Regions from separate parts of the Roseiarcus sp. genome, predicted to be linked through region 2. Evidence: predicted binding sites of a transcription regulator. Region 2 holds the regulator's gene; each other region holds the start of a gene.

Region 1 (6,789 bases), on a different contig from region 2:
CGCCTCTTGCCAGAGCGCTTCCATCTCGTCGAGGCTCGCGCCCTCCGGGCGCCGTCCGGTCTCGGCGAGCCGCCGCTCGACATGGGAGAAGCGGCGCTCGAACTTGCCGTTGGCGGCCCGCAGCGCGGACTCGGGGTCCACCTCGACGAAGCGCGCGAGGTTGACGGCGGCGAACAGCAGGTCGCCGATCTCGGCCTCGAGCTTGTCCCGCGCGGCCGCCGCGATTTCCGCTTCCGTTTCGGCGATCTCCTCGCGCAGCTTCGCCACCACGCCGCGGACATCGGTCCAGTCGAAGCCGACCTTGGCCGCCTTCTCCTGCAGCTTGAGGGCGCGGGTCAGCGCCGGCATCGAGGCAGGGACGCCGCCGAGCGTTCCGCGCGCCGGCTCGGCGCCGACGAGTCCGGCCCGCTTCCGCGCCTCCGCCCGCTGGCGCTTCTCGTCGGCCTTGATGCGGCCCCACAGCGCCTTGACGGCTTCGGCGTCGAGCTCGCCGGCGTCGCCGAATACGTGCGGGTGCCGACGGACGAGTTTCGCCGTGATCGCCTCGACGACGCCTCCGAAATCGAACAGGCCCGCCTCCTCCGCCATGCGCGCGTGGAAAACGACCTGCAGCAGGAGGTCGCCGAGCTCCTCGCGCAGATCCTCGGTGTCGCCGCGCTCGATTGCGTCCGCGACCTCATAGGCCTCCTCGATCGTATAGGGGGCGATCGAAGCGAAGGTCTGCTCGAGATCCCAGGGACAGCCGCCCTGCGGGTCCCGCAGCGCGGCCATGATTTCGACCAGTCGGTGGATGTCGCGCGACGGCTGCATGAGCAGGGTCCCTCGAGCGGAGTCGGCGGCCGTCGCCCCCGCCGCAAAAAAAAGCGCGGCTCGGCGCCGCGCTCCGATATCGGGGCGCCGGGGCGCCAGACCCCGGTCAAATCGAGAGCGAAATCGCCTCGCGACCCTTGGGCGTGTCGACGACGCGCATATTGACCTGCTGGCCTTCGGCCAGGGTGTTGACGCCTGCAGGGCCGAGGATCGAGATGTGGACGAAGACGTCCTTGCCGCCGTCCTCGCTCGCGACGAATCCGAATCCCTTGGTTTCGTCGAACCACTTGACCCGTCCGGTCACGCTGACGGCGGTCGACGGATCGGGAGCGACGCGTCGTGGGCGCGGCCCATCGCCCATCGGCCGCGACGGCCGTTCGACGACGCCCGTCGAGTCGACTTCCAGGACGCGCGTCACCTGCGCCCCCTTCGCGCCGGCGCCGACCTGGACGCGCAGCTTCGCGCCGGCCGGGACCGATTCGTGTCCGGCGTTCCGCAACGCATTGGCGTGCAGAAAGGCGTCGCCCTGGCCGCCGGCCAATTCGACGAACCCGTATCCCTTGTCCGCCTTGAACCACTTGACTGTGGCGTCGACCGCCGGCGCGTTCGACGCGACCGGTCCCGAGGACGGACCGCCTGCGGGCGGTCCGCCGAAACCTCCGTCCGGACCGCCGCCGAAGCCGCGCGACGGACGGGGCTTCGAATCGTAGGACATCGGTCCATCATCATCAAAGCCGCGCTTGCGAGGCCGAAAATCCTTACCCTTGCTCATGTTCGTCAAAAGTCTCCAACCAATCCCTGTTCGCTTGAGGCGTGACGCCGCCTCGTCCGATCGCCGCCTGCGCGGCGAATCCCGTACGTCATGCGCAGCCCGCCGTCGCCGGTGGAGCGCGGAATCCCCTGTTGATCGAAGTCTTCAAGAGCAAGGCCTTTCGGCGGCGGAGGCGGACGGACCAAGCCGTGCATCTCCGCCAAGCGCGGATGACGGCGATGCGTCCCTTGCCGTCCGCGCCAATTCGAAATCAACCACCTGAATCATCGACTTTTCGCCCTCTCGTCCGCATGACGCGAACGGAGCCCGCCCACTTTTTCCTTACCGCATTTCTCGCGCAAATTCCAGACGAATTCTCGCGCGTCCGGAGGATTTCGCAGGTCAGACTAGTTTAGATGTCAACAAGTTCCACCGCTTTTGGCGCCCGTTCCTGGATGAAGGCAAAACGGGCCTCCGGTTTCGAGCCCATCAGGCGCTCGACCGCCTCGGCCGTCGCGGTCTTGTCTTCGGCGACGATCGCGACCCGCAGGAGGGTCCGCCGCGCCGGATCCATCGTCGTCTCCTTGAGGTCGCGCATCGGCATTTCGCCGAGGCCCTTGAACCGGCTGACCTCAATCGGACCCCGGCCGGTGAAGCCGGATTTCAGCAACTGCTCCTTGTGCGCGTCGTCGCGCGCATAGATCGACTTCGCTCCCTGGGTCAGGCGGTAGAGCGGCGGCACGGCAAGATAGAGATGGCCGTCATCGATCAGTTTGGGCGTCTGCCGATAGAAGAAGGTGATCAGCAGGGAGGCGATATGCGCGCCGTCGACGTCGGCGTCGGTCATGATGATGATCTTGTCATAACGCAGGTCTTCGGCGCGATAGTGGGCGCCCGATCCGGCGCCGAGGGCCTGCAAAAGGTCGCCGAGTTGCTGGTTCTGCGCGAGCTTGTCGCGCGTCGCCGAGGCGACGTTGAGGATCTTGCCGCGGAGCGGCAGCACCGCCTGGGTCGCCCGGTCGCGCGCCTGCTTCGCCGACCCGCCTGCGGAGTCGCCTTCCACAATGAAGAGTTCCGACCCTTGCGCGGAGGAATTGGTGCAGTCCGTGAGCTTGCCCGGCAGCCTGAGCTTGCGCACGGCGGTCTTGCGCGCGACATCCTTCTCCATGCGTCGCCGGAGTCGCTCCTCGGCGCGCTCGACCGACCAGTCGAGGAGTCTCGAGGCTTGGCTGGGCGCGGCGGCCAGCCAGTGGTCGAAGGCGTCGCGGAGCGCCCCGTCGACGATCCGCGCGGCCTCCGTCGTCTGCAGCCGGCCCTTGTTCTGGCCCTGGAATTCCGGCTCGCGGATGAACACCGAGATGAGCGCGGCGCAGCCGGACATGACGTCGTCGGTCGTCAGCGCGTTCGCCCGCTTGGACTGTCCGATCCGCTCGGCGTGGTCTTTCAGGCCCCGCAGGATGGCGGTGCGCAACCCGGCCTCGTGCGTGCCGCCGTCGGGGGTGGGGATCGTGTTGCAGTAGGAATGGACGAACCCGTCGGCCCCGGCGAGCCAGGCGATCGCCCATTCGACGCTGCCGTGCTTGCCGTCCTTTTCGACCCGCCCGGTAAACACCTGGTCGGCGACCAGCGGTTCGCCCTCGATGTCCGCGGCAAGGTAGTCTTTGAGACCGCCCGGGAAATGGAAAACCGCTTCCGCCGGGACCTTGTCGGGGTCGGCGATCAGCGTCGGCGCGCAGCGCCAGCGGATTTCCACGCCCCCGAACAGATAGGCTTTCGAACGCGCCATCTTGAACACGCGCGCCGGATCGAAGCGAGCGCCCTGACCGAAGATCTGCGGATCCGGCAGGAAGCGCACCTTGGTGCCACGGCGGTTCGGCGCCTTCCCGATCACGGTCAACCCCGAGGTCGGCTTCCCGCGTTCGAAAGTCTGGCGATAGAGCGTCTGGCCGCGCGCGACCTCGACTTCCAGTTTTTCGGACAGCGCATTGACGACGGAGACGCCGACGCCATGCAGGCCGCCGGACGTCTCGTAGGCGCCGCTGTCGAACTTGCCGCCCGCGTGCAGCATCGTCATGATCACTTCGAGCGCGGACTTCTTTGGAAACTTCGGATGCGGGTCGACCGGCATGCCGCGTCCGTTGTCGTTGACGCCGAGCCAGCCGCTGTCCTCGAGAGTCACCTCGATGAAGGTCGCGTGACCGGCGACCGCTTCGTCCATCGAGTTATCGATCACCTCGGCGAATAGGTGATGCAGCGCGTTGGCGTCGGTGCCGCCGATATACATGCCGGGCCGACGGCGGACCGGTTCGAGGCCCTCGAGCACCTCGATCGATGCGGCGTTGTAGTCGGCCTCGCCGGGCGTTCCGCGAGTGACAGCTTTGGCCTTCGTGGGAACGGGCCTGCCGCGCGGGGCGGGCGAAGCGCCGAAAAGATCGTTCATGGGGGCGTCGTCGGGTCAGTGATTCGCTGGTCGGGGAAAACTAGCATGCCGAGCACCTGAACGAAATGAGAACGCTCCGGCTCCTTCCGCGGAGCAGGAGCGGCCTCTCGGAACGGAATGACGCGGTCGATGCGCCGCCTATTGACCGGTGAGGAGCGCGCGTGTGGCGGCGGCGACGTCCTTGTGCCGCATCAGCGCTTCGCCGACGAGGAAAGTCTGGATGCCGGACTTGGCCAGGCGCTTGCAATCGGCATGGTCCGAAATGCCGCTTTCCGCCACCACGATCCGGCCGGTCGGCACGAGCGGCTTCATGCGTTCGCAGACTTCGAGCGCGGTCGCGAATGTGCGCAAATCGCGGTTGTTGACGCCGATCAGCCGGCCCTCCAGGGACAGGGCGCGTTTGAGCTCCGCCTCGTTGTGCGTTTCGATCAGCACGTCGAGACCGAGGTCGTGCGCGGCCTTGTTCAAGGTCTTGGCGGTCTCGTCGTCGACGGCGGCCATGATGATCAAAATGCAGTCGGCGCCCCAGGCGCGCGCCTCCAGCACCTGATAGGGATCGAAGAGGAAGTCTTTCCGCAAAATCGGCAGCGGCGTCGCCTTGCGCGCCTTCATCAGGTGTTCCGGCGATCCCTGAAACGACGGACCGTCAGTCAGAACGGACAGGCAGGTGGCCCCGCCGGTTTGATAGGCCTTGGCGATCGCGCCCGGCTCGAAGTCTTCCCGGATGACGCCCTTTGACGGGCTCGCCCTCTTGATCTCGGCGATCAGGGCGAAGCGTCCTTCCTCTGTCGCCCGCTCCAGCGCCTTGATGAAGCCGCGCGGCGGCGACTGAACGGCAATCTCGCGCTCCAGCGTGGCGCGGGGCACACGCACCTTGGCGTCCGCAATTTCTCGTCGTTTGTATGTTTCGATCTTCTTAAGGATGTCGGTCATCGGCGTCCCCCGGCCCCCGAGCGTTGGACACGGCGATCAGACAGTCAAGAGCGTCGCGCGCCGCGCCCGTATCGATGGCGGCCGCGCCTTGCGCGACGCCATCCCTGAGCGACGCCGCCTTGCCCGCCACGACAAGTGCGGCTCCGGCGTTGAGGAGAGCGATATCGCGATAGGCGCCGGGCTGGCCGCTCAGCGCCTTGCGCAGCGCCTCCGCGTTGGCGGCCGGATCTCCGCCCTTGAGAGCCGCGGGATCGGCGCGCGGGAGGCCCGCCTCTTCAGGCGTCACTTCAAACGCATGGATGACGCCCCCCTTCAACTCGACGACCGAGGTCGGTCCGGTGGTGGTGATCTCGTCCAGCCCGTCGGACCCGCAGGTGACCCACACGCGCTCCGAGCCGAGGTTGCGCAGGACCTCGGCCATCGGTTCGAGCCAAGTCGCCGAGAAGACGCCAATCAGCTGCCGTTTGACTCCGGCCGGATTCGACAATGGCCCGAGCAGGTTGAAGATTGTGCGGGTGCCGAGCTCGACGCGGGTCGGACCGACGTGACGCATGGCCGCGTGGTGCGACGGCGCCATCATGAAGCCGATGCCCGCCTCGCGGATGCAGCGCTCAACGCCTTCCGGCGAAAGCCCGATCTTGACTCCGAGCGCCGTTAGCGTGTCGGCCGCGCCCGAGCGCGAGGACGCGGCGCGGTTGCCGTGCTTGGCCACCGGAACGCCGCAGGCGGCCGCGACGATCGAAGCCAGCGTCGAGACGTTGTAGGAGCCCGAGCTGTCGCCGCCCGTGCCGACGATGTCGATGGCGTCGACAGGCGCCTTTACGGTCAGCATCTTGGAGCGCATCGCAGAGACTGCGCCGGTAATTTCGTCCACGCTCTCGCCGCGGACGCGCAGCGCCATCAGAAAGCCGCCCATCTGCGAGGGAGTCACCTCGCCCGAGAGGATGGCGTCGAAGGCGCTCACCGCCTCCGCGCGGCTCAGCGTCGCGCCGGCCGCAACCTTGGCGATCAGGGGCTTGAAGGATTCCATACCCCGCGGCCGCCCTAGCGCATTTGTCCGCGCCCGTGAAAGGCGGCGGCCAAGTCCAGGAAGTTGCGCAGGATGTCGCGACCGTGCTCGCTCGCGATGCTCTCCGGGTGGAACTGCACCCCATAGACCGGGCGTTCGCGGTGCGCGACCGCCATGATGAGCCCATCGTCGGTTTCCGCGCTCACCTCGAGATCGGCGGGGGCCGTCGAACGCTCGATGACAAGCGAATGATAGCGCGTCGCCCGAAAGGGCCCGTTGAGGCCGCGGAAGACGCCGCGAGCGTTGTGCGAAATGCGCGACGCCTTGCCGTGCATCGGAGCAGGGGCGCGCACCACGTCGCCGCCGAACGCCTGGCCTATCGCCTGATGGCCGAGGCAAACGCCGAAGATCGGGGTCGTCTCGCTCGCCGCGCGCACGAGGTCGAGGCAGATTCCCGCTTCGTTCGGGGTGCACGGGCCGGGCGACAGGACGATCGCGTCCGGCTCTTCAGCAAGGGTGTCCTCGACGCTGATCTGGTCGTTCCGCCACACCTTCACGTCCGCGCCGAGCTCGCCCAGATAGTGGACGAGATTGAAGGTGAAGCTGTCATAATTGTCGATCAGCGTGACGCGTTGCATTCTTTCTTCCGATCGGGCCGTGGCGGGTCTTTTCCGACGCCCGGTTGCGCCCGTCAAGCGGAAGACTGGAGGCTGAGTGGAGAAGGCGCGTCCGATCAAGAAGCGCGCAAGCGTTCTCGCGCAACGGCGCGCAGGACACGCACCGTCGCGCGAGCGAGCCCGGGCGAGTGGGCTTATGCTTACGAGTGGGCTCTGCTTAGAGGTGTGA
Region 2 (6,789 bases):
CGCCGAGTCGGGCCGCCGGCCGGAAGAGGTGATGCGCGCGTTCGAGGCGATGCGCGGCCCGCCGCCGGGGGCCGAGCCGTGAGCGACGGCGCGGGGCCGGTCCTTTGCCGGGATTGCCTGACGCGGCGGCTCGACGCCCCGCGCTGCCCGCGTTGCGGCTCGCCGAGGGCGGTCGATCTCGGCGCGACCGCCAACCTCGACGTCGCCCACGTCGATTGCGACGCCTTCTATGCTTCCGTGGAGAAGCGCGACGATCCGGCGCTGCGCGACAAGCCGCTGATTGTCGGGGGGTCGGGACCGCGGGGCGTGGTCTCGACCTGCTGCTACCTCGCGCGCACCTTCGGCGTCCGCTCGGCCATGCCCATGGCGCGGGCGCACGCGCTCTGTCCCGAGGCTGTCGTCCTGCCGCCGGACATGGCGAAATATGCCCGCGTCGGCCAGGAGATCCGCGCGCTGATGCAGGGCTTGACGCCGCTGGTCGAGCCGCTGTCGATCGACGAGGCCTTTCTCGACCTGACCGGATGCGAGGGCGCAAACGGAGGAGGGGCCGCGGAGACGCTCGCCCGCTTCGCACGCCGCGTCGAACAGGAGATCGGTGTGACCGTCTCTGTCGGCCTCAGCTACTGCAAGTTTTTGGCGAAGATGGCGTCCGAACTCGACAAGCCGCGCGGCTTCGCCTGGCTTCGCCGGGAGGAGGCGAAGGCCTGGCTCGCGCCGCAGGGCGTGGGCCGGCTGTGGGGCGTCGGCAGGGCGGGCGAGGCGAAGCTCGAGCGCCTCGGTTTCCGTCTGATCGGCGACTTGCAGCGGATCGACGAAAAAGCCGCCGCCGCGCGCCTGGGCGACGACGGCAGGCGGCTCTGGCGGCTCGCGCAGGGGATCGACGAGCGGCGCGTCAGCCCCGATAGGGAGACGAAGAGCATTTCCAGCGAAACCACTTTCGACGTCGACGTCGGAGACCGGGAGGAACTCATCCGCGTGCTGCTCGCCCATTGCGACCGGGTCGCCGCTCGGCTGCGCAAGGCGGGGCTCGCCGCCGGCGGCGTTACGCTGAAGCTCCGCCTGCCGGACTTCAGCCTGCGGACCCGGAGCCGCGCCGGCCTGCCGCCGACCCAACTCGCGCCGCGGCTGTTCGCCGTCGCCCGACCGCTGCTCGAAGCGCAGCCGGACGGAGCCGCCTACAGGCTGATCGGAGTCGCGGCCACGGACCTCGCGCCGGCTACCGACGCGGACGAAGGCGACCTTCTGGAGGGCGACTCCGGCCGCGAGAAGTCGCGGGAGACGGCGATCGCGGCGCTGCGCGAGAAATTCGGCGCGGCCGCGGTCGAGCGCGGCCTCGCCTTCCGGGCAGGCAGGCCGAAACGATGACAGGCTAACGCGCCTTCCCGCAGACGGACGCGGGCAGGATTTCGAGCCTACGCAGTTGCGCGCGCAGCGCGAACGTCCCGTAGTCGAGCTTGAGGCTCCCCGACACGCCATTCTCGTAGAGGTCGTAGCTCAACGTGTATTCCGGCGCGGTGTCCTTCGACGCCTCGTTGAAATACGACACCACGACCGGCCAGCGGCGGACGTCTTTCAGCGCCTCCGCGTTCGTCGCGTCCTCGCTCGGCTTGGTCGCTTCTTTGCCGATCACGGCCATTGTGGCGTAGATCTTGGCGCCTGTGTCCGAGCCGTCATAGACCCTCGCCTGCACCACGCCCCCGCCGCTCCTGGCCGCGTCGATCAGGCGCTCCACGTGCTGGGTGGGAAACAGAACGTCGCGGCCGAAATCGATCGTCTTGGCGGCCGGCTCCGTGAGCTCGACCTTGAGGTCGTCATTGGCGCTGCGTGTTGCGGTGCCGGCGACCGGTGGCGCGTCCTGAACGCCCTGGGTGTCGATCTTGAACCGCATCGACGCGCCGTCGGCCGCCTCGAACGACGTGGCGTTGACGTCCATGGCGAGGGGAGCGCCCTCACTCCGCTCCATCTTGGTCATCTGGCGGAAGCTGGACGTGTAGCCGTCGCAGGCCGAGCCCCGGAATTCGTAAGCAATCAGCCCGGTCGCCGCGACCGGAGTCTGAACCAAACCGAGGGACGGCGAATCCGGGTCGATCAGCGAAATGTCGTAGGCGGCCCGATGGGCGGCGAGGGGCGCCGCAGAGGCGCCGGCGCATGCGGCCCCTGTCAGGGCGAGGCAAAAGACGGCGCCGACGAGTCTCGAAACCATGATGTCTCCAGGGACAAACATCCTCGTAGATTCCCCTTCGTTTCCGGCGGTTTCGTGACGTTAAGCGCGCGCGCCCGACGTCTTCACGTCGGTTCGTCTGGCGTGATCTGTCCCCAGGCCTCCGCCAGCGGACCTGCGTCGTCGAGCGGGTCCTCGTCCGCCCGGAGCGCCGGCTCGTCGCTCGGCTGGGGAACGCCGTAGCCCGCCGGCAGCTTGCCGTCGAACAGCCCGGCCGCCTGCAGTTCGTCGAGGCCGGGAAGGTCGCCGATCGCGTCGAGGCCGAACTGAATCAGGAACTCCGTCGTGGTGCCATAGGTGATCGGCCGGCCCGGGGCCTTGCGACGGCCGCGCATGCGCACCCAGCCGGCCTCCATCAAGACGTCGAGCGCGCCCTTCGACACCGCCACGCCGCGAATCTCCTCGATGTCGGCGCGGGTGACGGGCTGGTGGTAGGCGACGATCGCCAGAGTCTCGATCGCGGCCCGGGAGAGCTTGCGCTTGTCGTCGTCCTCGCGGGCAAGCAGCCACGAAAGGTCCTCGGCGGTGCGGAAGGTCCAGCGCCGCGCCACCCGGACAAGGTTCACTCCTCGGCCCGCGTAGAGGCGCTGCAACTCCTCCATGATCGCCGCGACATCGGCGCCGTCGGAAAGTCGAGCCGCGATCGCCGATTCTTCCAACGGCTCGGATGAAGCGAACACCATCGCCTCGGCGATGCGGATGTCCTCCGGCGTTGCGCGCGGCGCGATCGCGTCGAAAAGCTGGGCGACGTTGCCGGCGGTTCTCATCCGGGCCATGGGGCGCCTTTCCTGGTCTTTTCGGGAGCCGCCGTCATGCGGCCTGCTCCTCCGCCGGGGGCGTGGCGGCAGGGCGAATCCAGATCGGAGCGAAGGTCTTCTCCTGCCGGATCTCGATCTTGCCCTCGCGCACGAGCTCGAGCGACGCCGAGAATGAGGACGCGCGGGCGCTGCGGCGCATGCCCGGATCGAGGCAGGCCGCAAGCAGCCAGTCGTCGAAGGCGGTCCACTCGAAGCTCATGCCGATGAGGCGAGCCAAGGCCTCGCGCGCTTCGGCAAGCGACCAGACTTCCCGCGCCTTGAAGCGGACCCGGGCGCGGGCGTGCTTTTGAGCCTGGCGCGCGTAAGCCGCAAGCAGATCGTAGAGGTTGGTCTCCCAGTGCGAACGTCGCGCGACCTCGACGGCCTCCGGGGCGCCGCGGCCGAACACGTCGCGTCCCAGGCGGGTGCGGTTGAACAGGAGCCCAGCCGCCTTTCGGATCGCTTCGAGCTTGCGGAGTCGCACAGCGAGCGCCTCGGCGAGGTCCGCGGCGTCGGGCTCGGCGGCCTGCGGGGGGGCCGGCAGGAGAAGGCGCGACTTCAGGTACGCCAGCCATGCCGCCATGACGAGATAGTCGGCGGCGAGCTCGAGCCTCTGCTTGCGCGCGGCCTCGACGAACAGGAGGTATTGTTCGGCGAGCGCCAAGACCGAAATCCGGGCGAGATCGACCTTCTGGCGCCGGGCGAGCCCCAGCAGCAGGTCGAGCGGACCCTCGAACCCGTCGAGATCGACCGTGAACGCGGGTTCGCCAGTCGCGCAGTCCAACTCGAAATCGCTGCGAAACGGCGCCTCTGCAGGCACGAATCACCTCCGTATGACAGATTCCTGTCTGGGGCAGGCTCGAAGGGGCGGCAAGTCCGCCCGCAACGGCGTCAACAGGCGAATGGTTTCGCGTCCTCCTCGCCCCTCTTAACGAAATTGAGTTAACACAACGCTACGTTTTGGCCGCCGCAGGTGAGTCTTAACTCGCCTCTGTTCCTGGTTCCGTCCTCTTTTAACTATGCGCGTTTAGGTAAATTAAAGACGAATTGCGCGATCGGGACATGAAGCATTGTCATGAAAGCCAAAGGGCGTATCGTCAAAATTGTCGAACGGCGCTGCCGGCCGACCGAACGCTCCGCGGGGCCCCGGATTCCGTCGCATCGTCCGGGCCCTTGCGGGGCGGGGCAGACTTTTCTCGTCCCTCAGTAGCGCCTGAACAGACTCACCATCTTGCCCTGGACGCGGACGCGGTCGGGTCCGAAAATCCGGGTCTCGTAGGCCGGGTTCGCCGCTTCGAGCGCGATCGAGGCGCCGCGCTTGCGCAATCGCTTCAACGTCGCCTCCTCGTCGTCGATCAGCGCCACGACGATGTCCCCCGTCTCGGCCGAGTCCTGCTTCCGGATGATCACCATGTCGCTTTCGAAAATGCCGGCCTCGATCATCGAGTCGCCCCGGACCTCGAGGGCGAAATGGTCCCCGGACCCGAGGAAGTCCGGTGGCATGGCGATCGTGTCCATGCGCGTCTGAATGGCGGAGATCGGCGTGCCGGCCGCGATCCGGCCCATCAGCGGGATCATGACGGGTGCGCGTTCATCAGGGCCGGACGCCTGCTGCGGCGTACGGAGACGACCAAGGTCGCCGTTGATGACGCTTGGAGAGAATTTTTGCGGCCGCGGCGCGGCGACCGTCGCCGATTCCGGCAGGCGCAGCACCTCGATCGCGCGGGCGCGATTGGCGAGGCGGCGGATGAATCCCCGCTCTTCGAGCGCCATGATCAGGCGATGAATGCCGGACTTCGAGCGCAGGTCGAGCGCGTCCTTCATCTCGTCGAAGGAGGGCGGGACGCCGTCCTCCTGAAGGCGCTCGTGGATGAAACGCAACAACTCGCTCTGCTTCTTGGTTAGCATGAAAGACTCCGAACAACCCTGCGTGGTTGGAAGGACCGGATGAACCGCGACCAGAATCACCACGCGCCGTAAACAAATCACGAACAGACGCTAGCCGTTCACGCTGTGTTCCGCAAGCAAATTCTGAAATTCTGGGCGACGGCGAGCGCGGCTCGGAGAGCTCCAGCCTTCGGCGTCGCGGGGGACAGAATTTGCGCCGTCAATCCGGCATCTCGGTCAGTTGCTCGCCGCCATGGTTTTCGCCGATCGAATAGGCGCAGATCCGGGAGAGGTGGACGTAAGGCAGGGCGGTTTCTTCGGCCCAGGCGTTGAATTGCGCCTGGATCCGCCTGAGGTCGCCCTTCGACTTGGGCTCCTCCGCGACGTCGAGGCCGGCGTCGCGCAAGCAGGCGACGACGTCTTTCGACGTCGCGAATCCATCCCAGCCGATGAAACGCAGGAACATCTGCCCACTCATGCCGCCGAGCCGGTCGCCGCGTTGGGCGAGCAGGTCCAAGAGGCCGATCTCGTCCGACGACGGCCAACCGGCGAGGAACCGGCCGAAGCTTCCGTGCTCCTTCGCAACGGCCAGGACGAAGGCGGCGTTCCTGCGCACGGACTGGATTTTTGCCGCGTTACGGACGATGCGCGCGTCCTTCGCGAGGGCGTCCCAAAAGTCGTCCGGCTCGAAGGCGAGCCGCGACGGCGCGAAACCGAGGAAGGCCTCCTCGAAGCCCGGCCACTTCGCCTCGATCACGCTCCAGGCGAAGCCGGCCGAGAAAACGCGTTTCGTCATCTCCGCGAGCGCGCGGTCATCCGGGAGTTTCTTAAGCGACTCGCGATCGGGCTTCGGCGGCAACAGCGCAGCGAGCTTCTCGGGGCCGCCCTTGCGCGCCTCAGCGCGGGCGCGAATGACGGAAAAAGGAGTCATGGCTTTCCTCGGACTGGGCCCGTTTTCGGCGTCCAGCGGCCCGACGTCAAATGGCGGCGCGTCGGCCGCTTCTGTCTCGTCTCGCCGCAGGCTCGCCCCGGCCGCGCGGTTCTGGCAGGCGCCGTGTTTTCTCAGGGCTTGGGCGCCGAATCGGGTCACGATTTTACAAGGGACAGCCCAAAGCTCTCTGGCGTGGCAGGCGTGGGCGTTGCCTTTCGCCAGCCGGGTCGGGGACCCAAGCGCAAAGGCTGAGCCTCCCAAGCCGACAGGGCGCCGAACCCTAATCCATGCCAACTTTCTGCAAGCGTTGCCCATTGCCGTTTTGAACGTTTTCAGACGGTTGCCCCCGTAACGGCCGCTCCAACGGATTCTGAAGGCGTAGCGACCGCCCAAGGGTTCGACCCGAAAAAGGCGACCGTCTCGTCCCCGTGCTTGTCCGAACACACGCGAACGGCGGCGGCTCAATTCAGACCCTACCACGGACTTGTGGTTTCCAGAAGGATTTGTCGGCGTCGCCGAAAGGGCGCTCCGTCGCAGGCGTTTCCAAGGACCGGAACCTCAGGGCCGGCTTGCTCGTTCTCCGGCGTCGCGGAAACGGGAACCGCAAGCGCGGAGGAGCGAAATATGAGAGCACCCTGGATCGCCGCTGGCCTGGCGAGCCTGAGCGTTGGAGCGTGGAGCGCCGCCATCGCGCAGGAGGGCCAGCCGCAACCGGATCAGAACGCGCCCTTCGTCCATCGCCCCGAGCTCGGCAAGGCGGAAACGGCGCCCGGGCCGAACGGCCCCGAGCGCGCCGCCCCGAACTTCCGGACAGACGGCCAGGCCGCTCCGCGTCCCTCGCGGGACGACCGGCGGCAAGACGCGGAAAATCAGACCGGGAAACCGGAGCGCGGCGGGGCCGCCGAGGGCGGCCGGCCTGCGCCCGCCGGGAAGGCGGCCGACACGCAGGCTCG
Region 3 (6,789 bases), on a different contig from region 2:
GCCGGCAAGACGACGCTGACCGAAAAGATCCTTCTGTTCGGCGGCGCCATCCAGCTCGCCGGCGAGGTGCGCGCCAAGGCCAACCGCCGCCAGACCCGTTCCGATTGGATGGGCATCGAGCGCGAGCGCGGCATTTCCGTGGTCACCTCGGTGATGACCTTCGAATACGCCGACTGCGTCTTCAACCTGCTCGACACGCCCGGCCACGAGGATTTTTCCGAGGACACCTACCGCACCCTGACCGCCGTCGATTCGGCTGTGATGGTGATCGACGCCGCCAAGGGCATCGAGGCGCGCACCCGAAAACTGTTCGAGGTCTGCCGGCTGCGCGACATCCCGATCGTCACCTTCATCAACAAGATGGACCGCGAGACGCGCGATCCGTTCGACCTCCTGGACGAGATCGAGAAGACGCTGGCGCTCGATACGGCGCCGCTCACCTGGACCATCGGTCGCGGCCGCTCGCTTGCGGGCGCCTACGACATCCGCCGGAGCCGGCTGACGGCGCTCGGCAAAGACGCCGAGGCGATCCGGGTCAACGGACCCGACGATCCGCGCGTCGCCGAACTCCTGCCCGAGCACGAGCGACGGGAGGCGATCGACGAGCTCAACCTCGCCGTCGAAGGCCTCAAAGCGTTCGACAGGCAGGCCTTCCTCGAAGGTCATCTGACGCCGGTCTTATGGGGCAGCGCGCTCAAGGATTTCGGAGTCAAGGACCTGATCGACGCGATGGCCGAGTTCGCGCCGAGCCCGCGCGCCCAGGCTGCGGCGAGCCGCACGGTGAAGGCGGACGAGCCCAAGATGACCGGCTTCGTGTTCAAGATCCAGGCGAACATGGACCCCAACCATCGCGACCGCATCGCCTTCATGCGCGTCTGTTCCGGCAAGCTGCAGCGCGGCATGCGGGCGAAGCTCGTCCGCACGGGAAAGCCCGTGACGCTGTCGGCGCCGCAGTTCTTCTTCGCCCAGGACCGATCGCTCGCCGAAGAAGCCTTCGCCGGCGACGTCGTCGGCATCCCGAACCACGGCCTGCTTCGCATCGGCGACACGCTGAGCGAGGGCGAGGACATCGTCTTCCGCGGCGTCCCGAGCTTTGCCCCGGAAATCCTGCGCCGGGTCAAGCTCGCCGACGCGATGAAGGCGAAGAAGCTGCGCGAGGCGCTGCAGCAGATGGCCGAAGAGGGCGTCGTGCAGGTGTTCCAGCCCTTCGATGGCGCGGCGGCGATCGTCGGCGTGGTCGGCGCGCTGCAGCTCGACGTGCTCATCGAGCGGCTCAATGCCGAATATGGCCTGCCGGTGTCCTTCGAACCGAGCCGCTTCGAGGTCTGCCGCTGGGTGTCCTCGGACGAGAAGGCCGAGATGGAAAAGTTCCTCGGCGCCTATCCCTCGTCGCTCGCCACCGACCTCGACGGCGCGCCGGTGTTCATGGCGACCAGCGCCTTCAACCTGCGCTACGAGCAGGAGCGCTGGCCCAAGATCGCGTTCACGGATGTGAAGGACTACCAGAAAGCCGCGGCCTGATGACCGATTGCAGGCGCATCCGGCACGAAGGCCGCGCGACGGCGCGGGCAGACATTTGGATTTCCTCAGGCCTCCGCGGAGAGAGACGCCAACTCCGCAGATCTTCGGATTCAGGAGGTTGGATTTTCTTGGAATTCGTTGGATTCTCTCGACCGAATTTAGCCTTTTCAATGGGTTACGCGCGACCTCGCGCGAATTTTATTCGTCATGCGGCCCATCCCCGCGTAAAGGGCCGCGTCCGGTTTGAGGACGGCGTCTCCGCTTGCGCTTCGTCTGAGGCTCGCATGAAGGGATCATAGCGACATTTCCGATTTTCCGCAACCAAAAGTCGCGCCATCGCCATTCACGCGAGGGCGCCAGCGCCTTTCAGAACAGGCTCAACTGCGCGCCCGTTTCGTTCTCGGCCGGCGCCGGCTTGATGAAGAGATCGGTGCGCAGACTCCGCTTGGTTTCGTTGTAGCCGAGCCGCCGCTCCGCCAATTCGAAGCGGCGGCCGATCATCCAGGCGTAGGGGCCTGAGCCGGCCATGCGCCGGCCCCACTCGGCCTCATAGTCCTTGCCGGCGCGCATCGATTGCATGAGCGACACGGAGCGCTTGAGGCGGTCGGGGAAGTGGACCTGCAGCCATTCGCGATACATGTCGCGCAGCTCCAGCGGAAGGCGGAGCACGATGTAGCCGCCCTCGCGCGCCCCCGCGGCCCAGGCGCGGGTGAGAATCGTCTCGATCTCCGAATCGTTCACCGCCGGGATGACCGGCGCGACCAGGACGCCCGCCGGCACGCCGGCGTCGTTCAACCGCGCGATCGCCTCGATCCGCTTCTCCGGCGTCGGGGCGCGCGGCTCCATCTTGCGCGCCAGCGCGCGGTCGAGGGTCGTCACCGACAGGAAAACCTTTATGAGCCCGTCGCGCGCCATGTCGCTGAGAATATCGAGGTCGCGCAGGACGAGGTTGGACTTGGTCACGATGCTCGCCGGATGGCGCGCCCGCCGCAGCGTCTCCAGAATGGAACGCGTGATGCGGTACTGCCGTTCGATCGGCTGGTACGGATCGGTGTTGGTGCCGAGGGCGATCGGCGCAGGGGCGTATTTCGGCGCCGCGAGCTCGCGCTCGAGCAGCGCCGCGACGCCCTGCTTGGCGAACAGCTTGCTTTCGAAGTCGAGCCCGGGCGAAAGCCCCATGTACGCGTGGGTCGGCCGTGCGAAGCAATAGAAGCAGCCGTGCTCGCAGCCGCGATAAGGGTTGATCGAGCGGTCGAAGGCAATGTCGGGCGAATCGTTGCGGGTGATGACGCTCCGCGGCTTCTCCCAGATGACTTCTGTGACCAGCGGCTCGGGCGCCTCGTCGTGGGTCCAGCCGTCGTCGAAATCCACCCGGGTCTGGATCTCGAACCGGCCGGAGACGTTGGTCGCGGCGCCGCGGCCGCGCCGCCGCTCAGGCAAGGCGAGGCGATCGGCGATCGCGGCGGGCTCATGGCGCGGATCGGGGGAGAGCGCGGCTCGATGCATGGTCATGACGATGTCCCAGTTTGAGACAAAGAACAAATCATGAACAACAGATAATGCGCCGCGATTCCCGCGTCAAGACCGCGCGCGCATTCGGCGCAGCGTGGTATGCTCGGCCAGAAAACAGGGGAGCGGCCATGCAGAAACGAAGATTGGGCGCGAGCGCGCCGGAGGTTGGCGCCATCGGCCTCGGCTGCATGGGCATGTCGGATTTCTATGGGGCCGCCGACCGCGCCGAGAGCATCGCCACCATCCATGCGGCGCTCGATTCGGGCGCGACGCTGATCGACACCGGCGATTTCTACGGGGCCGGCCACAACGAAATGCTGATCGCCGAGGCGCTGAAAGGCCGCCCTCGCGACGATTACGTGCTCAGCGTCAAGTTCGGCGCGCTGCGCGACCCGGCCATGGCCTTCATCGGCTACGACGCGAGCCCGGCGGCGGTGAAGAATTTTCTCACCTATTCGCTGCGGCGGCTCGGCGTCGACCATATCGACATCTACCGTCCCGCCCGCCTCGACCCGGTCGTGCCGATGGAGGAAACCGTCGGCGCGATCGCCGACATGGTGAAGGCAGGCTACGTGCGGGCGATCGGCCTCTCCGAGGTCAGCGCCCACACGATCCGCCGCGCGGCCGCGGTCCATCCGATCTCGGACCTGCAGATCGAATATTCGCTGGTGGTGCGGATGATCGAGGCGGAGATCCTGCCCGCCTGCCGCGAGCTCGGAATCGGGATCACCGCTTATGGCGTGCTGGCGCGCGGGCTGATCTCCGGCCACTGGACCCGGGAACGTTCGAGCGGCCGCGACTTCCGAATCTTCTCGTCGCGCTTTTCCGGCGAGGCGCTGGACCATAACCTCGCCCTGGTCGAGGCGCTTAGAAAACTCGCGCATGCGCGGGAGGTCGGCGTCGCGGCGATGGCGGTGGCGTGGGTCATGGCGCAGGGCCGCGACATCGTGCCGCTCGTCGGGGCGCGCAAGCGCGGGCAATGGGCGGAATCGAGCGCCGCCGACGGTCTGAAGCTGACGGACGCCGACCTCGCCGCGATCGAAGCCGCGCTGCCGAAGGGCGCCGCCAAGGGCGAGCGCTACCCCGCCGAAGCCATGGCGGATCTCGACAGCGAGAAGAAAGGGTAGCGCAGCCAGCGATTCAAGACGTCGTTTAGAGCATGATGATTTGACGTCGCGCCGCGGGCCGTCACCCGGCCGCTTCGCGGCGTCCCTCTTCCCGGGGGAGAGAGCCTCAGCGGCAGCGCGTCTGACCCCTTCTCCCTTAGGGAGGTGGCCGCGCAAAGCGCGGTCGGATGGGCTAACGCCAGCGATCAAACGTTGGCGCCCCCCTTACCAAACCTCTCCCCGCTGTCGCGGGGCGAGTGGGTCTCATCCTCCCCCCAGCACGCCTTTCATCGCGCCGTCCGTCTCCTGCGCGTAGCGCCGCGCGGCGAAGGCTTCGCCGAGCGTGCCGAGCGCGTGGCCGTCGTCGCGCTCGGTGACGGCGAGCGTGTCGGCGTGGGCGGCGCCGAACAGGTCGAGCGCCGTCTTGATGTCGTCGTCGGGGTGGAGCGTCGTCGCCGGCAGATGGACGATGAGGCCGAGCGGTCCGCCGTCGTCATCATCGGCGAGAGTCTGAGCGTGCGCCTCCGCGACATGCACGAGCCCGCTGTAGCGACCGTCGTCGCCAACCGCGACCACGACGTTGGCGCTGCCGAGCGGATAAGCCTCGCGGAAGGCCCGCACGCTCTTGTCGGCCAGGAACACCGGCGGAGACGGGATCATCATTTTGCCGACGGTGAGTTCGCGCAGCCAGCCGACGTCCTGCCCGCCGCGGATCGTCTCGCCGCGCAGGTGCAGGCGCCAGGTGGTGAACGAATAGCCGAAGGTCGCGCGCACCGTCAGCGATGTGGCGATCGAGGCGGCGAGCGCGCCGCCGGCGATGGCGAGATTGCCGGTGCTCTCGAGCACCAGGAAGGTCATGGTCAGCGGCCCGCCCACGATCGCGGTGCTCAGCGCCCCCATCCCCACCAAGACGCATGCGACCGGGTCGAGCCCGAGCCCAGGGAACGCAGCCGTCACGCCGATCGCGTAGAGCTTGCCGAGCAGCGAGCCGACGAACAGCGACGCGAAGAACAGGCCGCCGCGGAAGCCCGACGCGAGCGAGGCCAGGCTGGCGAACAGTTTCAATACGATCAGGACGACGAGTTCGCGGGCGCTGAGAGGCCAGTAGAAGTCGAGCTCCAGCGCGCCATGCCCTGCGCCCAGCACCTGCGGCGTATAGAGCGCCATGGCGCCGAGCAGGAGCCCGCCCGCGACCGGCCGGAACAGGCGCGAGGGTACGACGAAGCGAAACGCCCGCTCGATCAACGCGGCGCTCCGCATCGCGCCGACGCCAACCGCCGCCGCCAAGAGGCCGAGGCCGATCAGGGCGCCGTAATGGGGAAAGGTCAGCGGCGGCACATCGGCGACGCTGATCACATAGGGCGCGCCGCCGATCGCCTTGGTGGTCAGCGTGGCGGCGAGGCAGGCCGCGAAAACCGGCCCGGCGATCGCCAGGGAATAGGCCCCGATGATCAGCTCGAAGGCGTAGAAGGCGCCGGTCAGCGGCGCCCCGAAGGCCGCCGCGATCGCGCCCCCGGCGCCGCAGCCGACCAGCATGCGCAGGTCCTGCCGGCGCAGCCGGCCGTTGATTCCGAACCGCGAAGCGATCCCGCCGCCGATCTGCGCGTAGCCCGCCTCGAGGCCGACCGATGCGCCGCAGCCATTCGACATCACCGTCTGCGCAGCGACGAGCAAGCTCTCGGTCAGCGACATGCGTCCGCCGCGCAGGGCGTTCGCCTCGACCGGATCGACCGCCGGCGGGAACTTGCGCCGCGCCCGCCAGTGATCGATCGCCCCGAGCGCGAGCCCGGCCAACATCGGGGCGGCGAAGGCGGCGACCGGGGGAACGCGCTGGGCGGCGCTGAGCCGCACCTCGAACGGAATGCCGTAGATGACGACATGGGCGAAATTGACGATCAGCGTCATGGCGCTGACCGCAACGCCCGCCAGCACGCCGACGCCGATCGCCAGCGCCACCAGCCCGAGCTCGCTCGCGCGCAGACGGGCGCGCAACTTGGCGATGAGGACGAGCGCCGGGCGAGGCGTTTTCATCGAGACGCCCGGAAGGATGCAAAGAAGCTGCGCGGCATGCCCGGACTTATGCGCAACCTGCCGCCCGAAGCCAAGGGCGGCCGCCTCAGCGGCCCGCCAGGGTCATGTCGTCGCGATGGATCATTTCGGCGCGGCCCGGCGCCCCGAGGAGATGGGCGATATCGCGCGAGTTGCGCCCGCGGATGCGTTCGGCATGCAGGGCGTCGAAAGCGATCAGGCCCCGCCCGATTTCCGCCCCGCGCTCATCGCAGATGGCGACGCAGTCGCCGCGCGAGAAGGCGCCTTCGATCCGGGTGACGCCGGCCGGCAGCAGGCTCTTGCCCCGGTGAAGCGCGGCGGCGGCGCCGGCGTCGACGAACACGGCGCCTTTCAGCTCGAGCGAGCCGCCGATCCAGATCTTGCGCGCCGCGACCGGATTCGAGAGCGTGAGAAACCATGTGCAGCGTCCGCCTTCGGCGACCCGCGCAATCGGATGCTCCACCCGCCCGTCGGCGATGACCATGTGGGTTCCGGCGGAGGTCGCGATGCGGGCGGCTTCGATCTTGGTGCGCATGCCGCCGCGGGATAACTCTGACGAGGCGCCCCCGGCCATCGCCTCGATCTCCGGCGTAACGCGCTC

What was found. Region 2 encodes LexA, which represses DNA repair genes until DNA is damaged. Its sites were predicted from a motif close to TGTTCNNNNTGTGTTCNG; they were not measured.
Region 1: a site for LexA is predicted at 4,058-4,075, ahead of parE (DNA topoisomerase IV subunit B). Genes of this name have one in related genera too.
Region 3: a site for LexA is predicted at 3,056-3,073, ahead of ACLP25_RS13350 (PA0069 family radical SAM protein). Genes of this name have one in related genera too.

The regions. Positions count from the first base shown of each region.
Region 1 covers NZ_JBKQOT010000436.1:1,612-8,400, forward strand. Annotated here, with positions in the region: gene mazG (nucleoside triphosphate pyrophosphohydrolase) at 1-810, opposite strand, end outside; gene ACLP25_RS14825 (cold-shock protein) at 917-1,582, opposite strand; gene parE (DNA topoisomerase IV subunit B) at 1,974-4,001, opposite strand; gene trpC (indole-3-glycerol phosphate synthase TrpC) at 4,140-4,934, opposite strand; gene trpD (anthranilate phosphoribosyltransferase) at 4,918-5,964, opposite strand; gene ACLP25_RS14845 (anthranilate synthase component II) at 5,979-6,581, opposite strand; gene ACLP25_RS14850 (hypothetical protein) at 6,778-6,789, opposite strand, start outside.
Region 2 covers NZ_JBKQOT010000474.1:2,868-9,656, forward strand. Annotated here, with positions in the region: gene ACLP25_RS16155 (DUF3572 domain-containing protein) at 1-82, shown strand, start outside; gene ACLP25_RS16160 (DNA polymerase IV) at 79-1,365, shown strand; gene ACLP25_RS16165 (cell envelope integrity EipB family protein) at 1,370-2,203, opposite strand; gene scpB (SMC-Scp complex subunit ScpB) at 2,287-2,988, opposite strand; gene ACLP25_RS16175 (segregation and condensation protein A) at 3,032-3,838, opposite strand; gene lexA (transcriptional repressor LexA) at 4,222-4,926, opposite strand; gene ACLP25_RS16185 (DNA-3-methyladenine glycosylase I) at 5,126-5,836, opposite strand; gene ACLP25_RS16190 (DUF1236 domain-containing protein) at 6,461-6,789, shown strand, end outside.
Region 3 covers NZ_JBKQOT010000399.1:92-6,880, reverse strand. Annotated here, with positions in the region: gene ACLP25_RS13355 (peptide chain release factor 3) at 1-1,521, shown strand, start outside; gene ACLP25_RS13350 (PA0069 family radical SAM protein) at 1,888-3,033, opposite strand; gene ACLP25_RS13345 (aldo/keto reductase) at 3,162-4,160, shown strand; gene ACLP25_RS13340 (chloride channel protein) at 4,404-6,170, opposite strand; partial or broken gene proB (glutamate 5-kinase) at 6,256-6,789, opposite strand, start outside.